Regions from separate parts of the Pseudomonas sp. AK-TSAG1-1 genome, predicted to be linked through region 2. Evidence: predicted binding sites of a transcription regulator. Region 2 holds the regulator's gene; the other holds the start of a gene.

Region 1 (4,422 bases), 480 kb from region 2:
GCACTGTAACGGCCGCGTTTCAGCTTTCTTTATTGTTCAAGTGCAATATGACCGATTGCCGCAGTCGCCGAATTCCGCCTGCAGGGTTCCTCATCGGTTGTTACATTCGCTCGCTTTGACACTGCGGTCACTCTGCGGCACAGTGCGCGCCCTTCTAATAAGACCCTCTTTGCAAATCCGCCGGTGCTCCGTGGGCGGACTCATCCTGTCTGGCGGTGATGATTTCATCGCAGTGTTTTTTGAGGTAGTGAAATGAATGCAGTGATTGCTGCGGTCGGCATCATGCTGATCCTCAGCCTGTCCCGTGTGCACGTGGTGATCGCCCTGATCGTCGGTGCGCTGGTCGGTGGCCTGACCGGTGGTCTGGGCATCGACGCCACGCTCAAGGCGTTCAACAGCGGCCTGGGCGGGGGGGCGACCGTGGCGTTGTCCTACGCGCTGCTCGGCGCTTTCGCGGTGGCGATTGCCAAGTCCGGTCTGGCCCATGCGCTGGCCGACAAGGCCCTGGCGATGGTTGACCGGCAACACGCGACCGGTGGCGGCAGCGTCAAATGGCTGCTGATCGGCCTGCTCTGGGTGGTGGCGATTGCCTCGCAGAACATCCTGCCGATCCACATTGCGTTCATTCCGCTGCTGGTGCCGCCGCTTTTATATGTGCTGACCAAGCTGCAACTCGATCGTCGTCTGATCGCCTGCGTCATGACCTTCGGCCTGATCACCCCGTACATGTTCCTGCCGGTGGGTTTCGGCAACATCTTCCTCAATGAAATCCTGCTGGCCAACGTCGCGCGCAGTGGCGTCGACATCAGTGGCATCAACGTCACCCACGCCATGGGCATTCCGGCGCTGGGCATGGTGTTCGGCCTGGCCATGGCATTCATCAGTTACCGCAAGAAGCGCGTCTACGACCTGGCGAAAATCGAGCAGGTCGAGCAGGTGGCGGTGCAGTACAACCCGCTAAGCCTGATGATCGCCGGTGTGGCGATTGCAGCGGCGTTCATTGTGCAACTGCTGCTGGACTCGATGATTATCGGGGCGCTGGTCGGTTTTCTGATCTTCTCGGTGTCGGGCATCGTCAAGTGGCGCGAGACCGATGACCTGTTCACCGAAGGTATGAAGATGATGGCGATGATCGGCTTCATCATGATCGCCGCGTCCGGGTTCGCCGAAGTGATGAAGGCCACCGGGCAGGTGCAGACCCTGGTCGAATCGTCGGCTTCGTGGATCAATCACAGCAAGGGCGTCGGCGCACTGTTGATGTTGCTGGTCGGGCTGCTGGTGACCATGGGCATCGGTTCGTCGTTCTCCACCGTGCCGATCCTTGCGGCGATTTTCGTGCCGCTGTGCGTGCAACTGGGCTTCAGCCCGCTGGCGATCGTCTGCATCGTCGGCACTGCCGGGGCCTTGGGCGACGCTGGTTCGCCGGCTTCGGATTCGACCCTCGGGCCGACCTCCGGTCTGAACATCGACGGCCAGCATCACCATATCTGGGACACCGTGGTCCCGACCTTCCTGCATTACAACCTGCCGTTGCTGGCGTTCGGCTGGGTGGCCGCGATGGTCCTCTGACCACCACAAATCCCAAACTGTGGGAGCGGGCTTGCTCGCGAAAGCGTCGTGTCAGTCAACAATTGTGTTTCTGATACACCGCCTTCGCGAGCAAGCCCGCTCCCACAGGGATACGAGGCATCTCCAGACTCAACTTTTGCTTGCGCGTGCCGTTAACGCCTTTAACCACGCCAATAAAACCAAAAGAGTGAGCTCCCCCCATGCGCTTGAGTCTCAAGGCCAAAGTCCTGTCGCTTGCCGTCCTGCCGGTGTTGCTCTTTGCGCTGGTCATCAGCCTGACCACGCTGTTCATCCTCAAGCAACAGGCGCACACCGAGGTCGAGCAGACCCGCGAGCGTTTGCTCGCCGACGCCAAGGCCACGCTGCAAAGTTACGTCGCCGTGGCCATGACCACGATCAAGCCGTTGTATGACGCAGCCGCCCCCGGTGATAACGAGGCGCGGGCGCAGGCGATCAAGCTGCTGTCGGGGATCCGCTACGGCAAGGACGGCTACTTCTTCGGCTACGACTCCGAGACCGTGCGCCTGTTCAAGGCCAACGACCCTGAAGGCGTGGGCAAAAGCTTCAAGGACAACCGCGACCCCAATGGCGTTTACGTCAATCGCGGCCTGGTGAGCGTGGCGAAGGACGGCACCCACTATCTGCAATACAGCTCGCCGTTGCCGGGTAACGCCAACGTGCTGGTGCCGAAACTCGGCTACACCGAGTACCTGGCGAAGTGGGACATGGCGGTGGGTACGTCGGTCAACCTCGACGGCATTGAAGCGCAGGTGGCGGTGGTCGAAGGCCAGGTGCAGGAGCGGATGGAAGGCGTGATCCTCAGCATCGTCGGCGTGGCGGTGCTGGTACTGTTGGTGATCGCCGCAGCGGGGATGCTGCTGGCCAATGCCATTTTGCGGCCGCTGACTCTGATGAAAGCCAACCTCGACGACATCGCGGCGGGCGAGGGCGACCTGACGCGCCGGCTGAACATCACCAGCCAGGACGAACTCGGCGAACTGGCTGGCTCGTTCAACCGTTTCGTCGACAAGATCCACGGCCTGGTGCGGCAGATCACCGAGATGACCACGCAACTGACTGGCCTGGTGACCCAGGTCTCGGATCAGGCCCAGCGCTCTGATCAGGCGATGGAGCGTCAGCGCCACGAGACCGATCAAGTCGCCACGGCGATCAACGAGATGTCTGCCGCCGCTCAGGAAGTGGCCAAGAGCGCGCAGAATGCCGCCGTCGCCGCACAGCAGACCGATGAAGAAGGTCAGAGCGCCAAGCGCGTGGTGGCCGGCAGCATCAAACAGATTCATGCGCTGGTGGATGACATTCGCAGCAGCGGCGTGTCACTCGACAGCCTGCAGCAGGACGTGTCGTCGATTGTCGGCGTGCTCGGGGTGATCCGCTCGATTGCCGAGCAGACCAACCTGCTGGCGCTGAACGCTGCGATTGAAGCGGCGCGTGCCGGGGAGGCCGGGCGTGGCTTTGCGGTGGTGGCGGACGAAGTGCGGGCACTGGCCAGCCGCACGCAGATCAGCACCCAGGAAATTCAGGGCATGATCGATCGCTTGCAGGCGGGCACGCAGTCGGCGGTCGAGGCGATGCGCCGGTCCAGCGAGGCGGGCGATGGCACCTCGGCGCAGGCCAATCAGGCCGGGGCGTCGCTGGATGCGATGGCGGAGCTGATCGCGACCATCAACTCGATGAACGCGCAGATCGCCAGTGCTGCCGAGGAACAAACGGCGGTGGCCGAGGAGATCAACCGCAGCGTGCATCAGATTGCGGTGGCGGTGGACAGCGTGGCGGATGAGACCCAGTTGGGCGCGCAGACCTCGCGCAGCTTGGCCGAACTTGGCCAGCGATTGGGCAAACTGGTGGGCCAGTTCCGTATTTAAAGGTTGCTGCAAAAACTTTGTGGGAGCGTGCTTGCTCGCGAATGCGCTGTGTCAGATACAGAATGGCTGACGGACACGACGCTTTCGCGAGCACGCCCGCTCCCACATTGGGTTTTGTGCAAGGCTCAGGGTCTGTCCCAGTAGGGGATTTCGCCGAAGCATTCCATGAAGAAATCAATCACCGTGCGCACCTTCACCGACAGCCGCCGGCTCCCCGGCCACAGCACGGCAATCTGCTGCGGCTCCAGGCTGTTCGACACCTGATATTCCCCCAGCACCGGCACCAGCGTGCCTTCGCGTACCGCTTCACCAATCAGCCATGACGGAAACATCACCAGCCCCAGACCCTGTTCGGCGGCCTGGGTGAGGGTGTCGGCGTGGTTGCCGGTGATCGGGCCTTTGACCGAGTAGGGTGTCCAATCGCCCTGATCCTGCCGGAAGAACCAGCGCTGCTGGCCGGTCGCACCTTTGTAGGCCAGGCACTGGTGTTGCGCGAGTTCGTCGGGATGTTGTGGTGTGCCGTGCTGCTTGAGATACGCCGGGCTGGCCGCGACCTGAAAGCGGTGCGGTGCGAGAATCCGTGCCTGCATGCTCGAATCGTGCAGCGGGCCGATGCGGAACAGCAGGTCGGCGCCTTCTTGCAGCGGGTCGACGTAATGGTCGGTCTGCTGGATGTCCAGTTGCAGCTTCGGATAGCGCGCACATAACTGCCCGAGCCACGGTGTCAGATGCCGTTGGCCGAACACCACCGGCGCGTTGATCCGCACCAGTCCGGTGGGGTCGCTTTGCTGTTCCTGCAACGCCTGTTCGGCTTCCTCCAATTGCACCAGCACCAGCCGCGCGTGGTGGCCGAGCATGCGCCCGGCTTCCGTTGGCGTCACGGCGCGGGTGTGGCGGTAGAGCAATTGCTGGTTCAGCGCCTGCTCCATCAACTGGATTTGCCGCGAAATCGAAGAGGGCGCAACACCCT
Region 2 (4,422 bases):
AGCAGCGATTCGAACTCGTGATCGCTGATCAAGTCGCTACCGGCCGCAGCGGCCACCGGAGCGGCAGGTGCAGCCGGTGCCGAGGCGATCGCCGACTCGAGTGCTTCAACGGCAAAGTTGCCCTTGCCGTGCAACTGGTCGAGTAGCGCTTCGAATTCGTCGTCGGTGATGTCGGAGCTGTCGCCCGCAGCCGGAGCCGCAGGAGCAGCCGCCGTCGGTGCAACGGCGTCCGCCGCGAACTGGCCTTTGCCGTGCAACTGATCGAGCAACGACTCGAATTCAGCGTCAGTGATTTCATCGCTGGCTGCCTCATTGGCAGTTTGCGCAGGTGCAGCAGCGGCCGGGGCTTCGGCTTCAGCCTTGACGGCGTTCAGCGAATCCAGCAGCTGTTCAAATTCGTTATCGGTGATGTCGCCCGAATCGCTCGAATCGCCTTCGACGACCAGCTCTTCGATCATCTCGGCCACCGGCGAAGCCGGAGCTTCGTCGGCCGATTGCGGCTCGGCCAGACGTGCCAGCGCGGCCAGCAGTTCCGGGGTGGCCGCCGTGATCGGTGCACGTTCACGGACTTCGCTGAACATGCTGTTCACCGCGTCCAGTGCTTCGAGGACAACGTCCATCAGTTCTGCATCAACGCGACGCTCACCCTTGCGCAGGATGTCGAACACGTTTTCGGCGATGTGACAGCACTCCACCAGCTCGTTGAGCTGAAGGAAGCCGGCGCCCCCTTTTACAGTGTGGAAACCGCGAAAAATTGCGTTGAGCAGATCTGCGTCATCCGGACGGCTTTCCAGCTCGACCAGTTGTTCGGACAGTTGCTCAAGAATCTCGCCGGCCTCAACCAGGAAATCCTGAAGGATCTCTTCATCGGCGCCGAAGCTCATTAATGGGGTGCTCCTACAGGTCTAAAAACCCAAAAAACCTAAAATTCCAAAACTCTAGAATCCAAGGCTGGATAACAAATCGTCCACATCGTCCTGACCGGACACAACGTCTTCTCGTTTATCGGCATGAATCTGCGGACCTTCACCCTGCGAGAGATGTTTTTGTGGATCTTTTTCTGCAAGCATCGCGGCGCGGTCGTGTTCGATGCCCGCAAAGCGGTCCACCTGACTGGCCATGAGGACGAGTTTGAGCAAATTGCTTTCGACTTCGGTGACCAGTTGGGTCACGCGCTTGATCACCTGACCGGTAAGGTCCTGGTAATCCTGAGCCAGCAGGATGTCGTTAAGGTTGCTCGACACCGCACGGTTGCCCGTGCTGCTGCGCGACAGAAAACCGTCGACCCGGCGCGCCAGCTCGCGGAACTCTTCGGCCCCGACCTCACGGCGCATGAAACGGCCCCAGTCGGTGCTCAGGGCCTGGGCTTCCTCAGCCAGGCCATTGACGACCGGGGTGGCGCTTTCCACCAGATCCATGGTGCGGTTGGCCGCGGCTTCGGTCAGCTTGACCACATAGCCCAGGCGTTCGGTGGCGTCGGTGATTTGCGACACTTCCTCGGCCTGCGGCATGTGCGGATCGATCTGGAAGTTGACGATCGCACTGTGCAGTTCGCGTGTGAGCTTGCCCACTTCCTGATACAGGCCGCGGTCACGGGTCTGATTGAGCTCATGGATCAGTTGCACAGCGTCGCCGAACCTGCCTTTTTCAAGGCTCTCGACCAGTTCGACCGCGTGTTTTTTCAGGGTCGATTCGAAATCGCCCTGTGAAGATTCGTTATGCTCCATAGCTCCCCCGCGCGTTCATCAGCCGATGCGTTCGAAAATCTTCTCGATTTTTTCTTTCAGCGCCTGAGCCGTGAAAGGTTTGACCACGTAGCCGTTCACACCGGCCTGAGCGGCCTCGATGATCTGCTCGCGCTTGGCTTCTGCAGTCACCATCAGCACGGGCAGGTGCTTGAGTTTTTCATCGGCACGCACGTGGCGCAGCAGGTCGATACCGGTCATGCCCGGCATGTTCCAGTCCGTTACCAGAAAGTCGATGCTTCCGCTGTTGAGCACCGGAATGGCAGTCGTGCCATCGTCGGCCTCGACGGTGTTGGTGAACCCCAGATCACGCAGCAGGTTCTTGATGATCCGCCGCATCGTTGAGAAGTCATCAACGATGAGGATTTTCATGTTCTTGTCCAATTCGACCTCCAAGCAGTCTTAAACGCGCCCAGCACCTGGACGCGCCATTTCAATCAATCCGGCAAAGCACTCGATGACTGTCTGGAGCACAACAGAGCAAGACCGGTGCCGTTCATCACCGCACCAGCCTCGTTCGCAGTGTCCCCACACTGCCTTCAGCGCGCTCGCCACTCCCCCAAACGCCCCCGCAAGCGGGCCGCGCACTGGCTGTGTAACTGGCTGACCCGCGATTCACTGACGCCAAGGACTTCACCGATCTCCTTGAGGTTCAGCTCTTCGTCGTAGTACAGCGCCAACACCAGTCGCTCACGCTCCGGCAAATTGGCAATCGCGTCCGCCAGCGCGGCCTGGAAGCGTTCATCTTCCAGATCGCGTGACGGCTCAAGATGAGCACTGGCGCCATCCTCGTGCAGCCCTTCGTGTTCGCCGTCCTGCAACAGGTCGTCGAAACTGAACAGCCGGCTGCCCAGCGTGTCATTCAAAATCCCGTAGTAATCGTCGAGACTCAATTGGAGTTCGGCCGCAACCTCGTGATCTTTAGCATCACGGCCGGTTTTAGCTTCAATTGCCCGAATTGCGTCACTGACCATACGGGTGTTGCGGTGAACCGAGCGTGGCGCCCAATCACCTTTGCGCACTTCATCGAGCATCGCACCGCGGATTCGAATGCCCGCGTACGTTTCGAAACTGGCGCCCTTGCTGGCGTCATATTTGGTCGAGACTTCGAGCAGGCCGATCATCCCGGCCTGAATCAGATCTTCGACCTGCACACTCGCCGGCAAGCGCGCCAGCAGGTGATAGGCAATGCGCTTGACCAGTGGCGCGTAACGCTCGATCAACTCGTACTGCGCGTCACGTGCCGACTTCTTGTAGTAATTCATACCGCTGGCGGTCATAACACAGGCCCTGCCGTTTGCTGCACGAGGCGCTCGACGAAAAACTCAAGGTGACCGCGCGGGTTGGCAGGCAGCGGCCAGGTATCGACCTTCTGCGCGATCGCCTTGAACGCCAGCGCGCACTTGGAACGCGGAAAGGCTTCATAGACCGCTCGCTGCTTCTGCACTGCCTTGCGCACGCTTTCGTCGTACGGCACCGCGCCGACGTATTGTAAGGCGACATCGAGGAAGCGATCCGTGACCTTGGTCAACTTGGCGAACAGGTTGCGCCCTTCCTGCGGGCTCTGCGCCATGTTGGCGAGGACGCGGAAGCGGTTCATGCCGTAGTCGCGATTGAGCAGTTTGATCAACGCGTAGGCATCGGTGATCGAAGTCGGCTCGTCGCAGACCACCAGCAACACTTCCTGGGCTGCGCGGACAAAGCTGACTACCGAGTCACCAATGCCTGCAGCGGTGTCGATCACCAGCACATCGAGGTTGTCGCCGATGTCGCTGAAGGCCTGAATCAGACCGGCATGTTGCGCCGGACTCAGGTGAACCATGCTCTGGGTGCCGGAGGCGGCCGGCACGATGCGGATCCCGCCGGGACCTTGCAACAGCACGTCGCGCAGCTCGCAGCGACCTTCGATCACGTCGGCCAGGGTACGTTTGGGAGTCAGTCCCAGCAGAACGTCGACGTTCGCCAGCCCCAGGTCGGCGTCCAGCAGCATGACCCGACGGCCAAGCTCTGCCAACGCCAGAGACAAGTTCACTGACACGTTAGTCTTGCCGACGCCACCTTTGCCGCCGGTCACCGCGATCACCTGTACGGGATGCATGCTGCCCATGTTATTTCTTTACCTTGTCTTGCATAGACGGAGGCCACATTACTGGCTGCGCGTTCTCAACCGGAACAATGCATGGCAGACCATCGATGTAGGTACAAAAACGGTTCATTACCTCAGCCAACCTGCTTGGTCGGGCTGTGGTAGATATCAGCGAACATGTCAGCCATGGCTTCTTCGCTGGGTTCTTCCTGCATTTGCACGCTGACGGCGCGGCTGACCAGTTGATGGCGGCGCGGCAGATGCAGATCATCCGGAATCCGTGGGCCATCGGTCAGGTACGCGACCGGCAGTTCATGACTGATTGCCAGGCTCAACACTTCGCCCAGGCTTGCTGTCTCATCCAGTTTAGTCAGGATGCACCCGGCAAGCCCGCAACGCTTGTAACTGTGATAAGCGGCGGTTAGAACCTGTTTCTGGCTGGTGGTTGCCAGGACCAGATAATTTTTTGAACGGATGCCGCGACCGGCCAGGCTTTCGAGCTGCATGCGCAGGGCCGGATCGCTGGCCTGCAGGCCGGCGGTATCGATCAGCACCACGCGCTTGCGCAGCAGTGGATCCAGCGCTTGAACC

What was found. The regulator FliA, encoded in region 2, starts transcription of late flagellar genes. The targets are predictions, from matches to a motif close to CTAAAGTTTNNNNNNNNNNNGCCGNTAA.
Region 1: AC1UK9_RS10295 (methyl-accepting chemotaxis protein) is a predicted target of FliA. The motif match lies at 1,698-1,725, and genes of this name have one in related genera.

The regions. Positions count from the first base shown of each region.
Region 1 is NZ_CM165965.1:2,278,124-2,282,545, forward strand. Features, by position in the region: gene AC1UK9_RS10290 (Na+/H+ antiporter family protein) at 253-1,569, shown strand; gene AC1UK9_RS10295 (methyl-accepting chemotaxis protein) at 1,770-3,452, shown strand; gene AC1UK9_RS10300 (LysR family transcriptional regulator) at 3,578-4,422, opposite strand, start outside.
Region 2 is NZ_CM165965.1:1,801,871-1,806,292, reverse strand. Features, by position in the region: gene AC1UK9_RS08255 (chemotaxis protein CheA) at 1-884, opposite strand, end outside; gene AC1UK9_RS08250 (protein phosphatase CheZ) at 939-1,727, opposite strand; gene AC1UK9_RS08245 (chemotaxis response regulator CheY) at 1,746-2,117, opposite strand; gene fliA (RNA polymerase sigma factor FliA) at 2,285-3,025, opposite strand; gene fleN (flagellar synthesis regulator FleN) at 3,022-3,852, opposite strand; gene flhF (flagellar biosynthesis GTPase FlhF) at 3,966-4,422, opposite strand, start outside.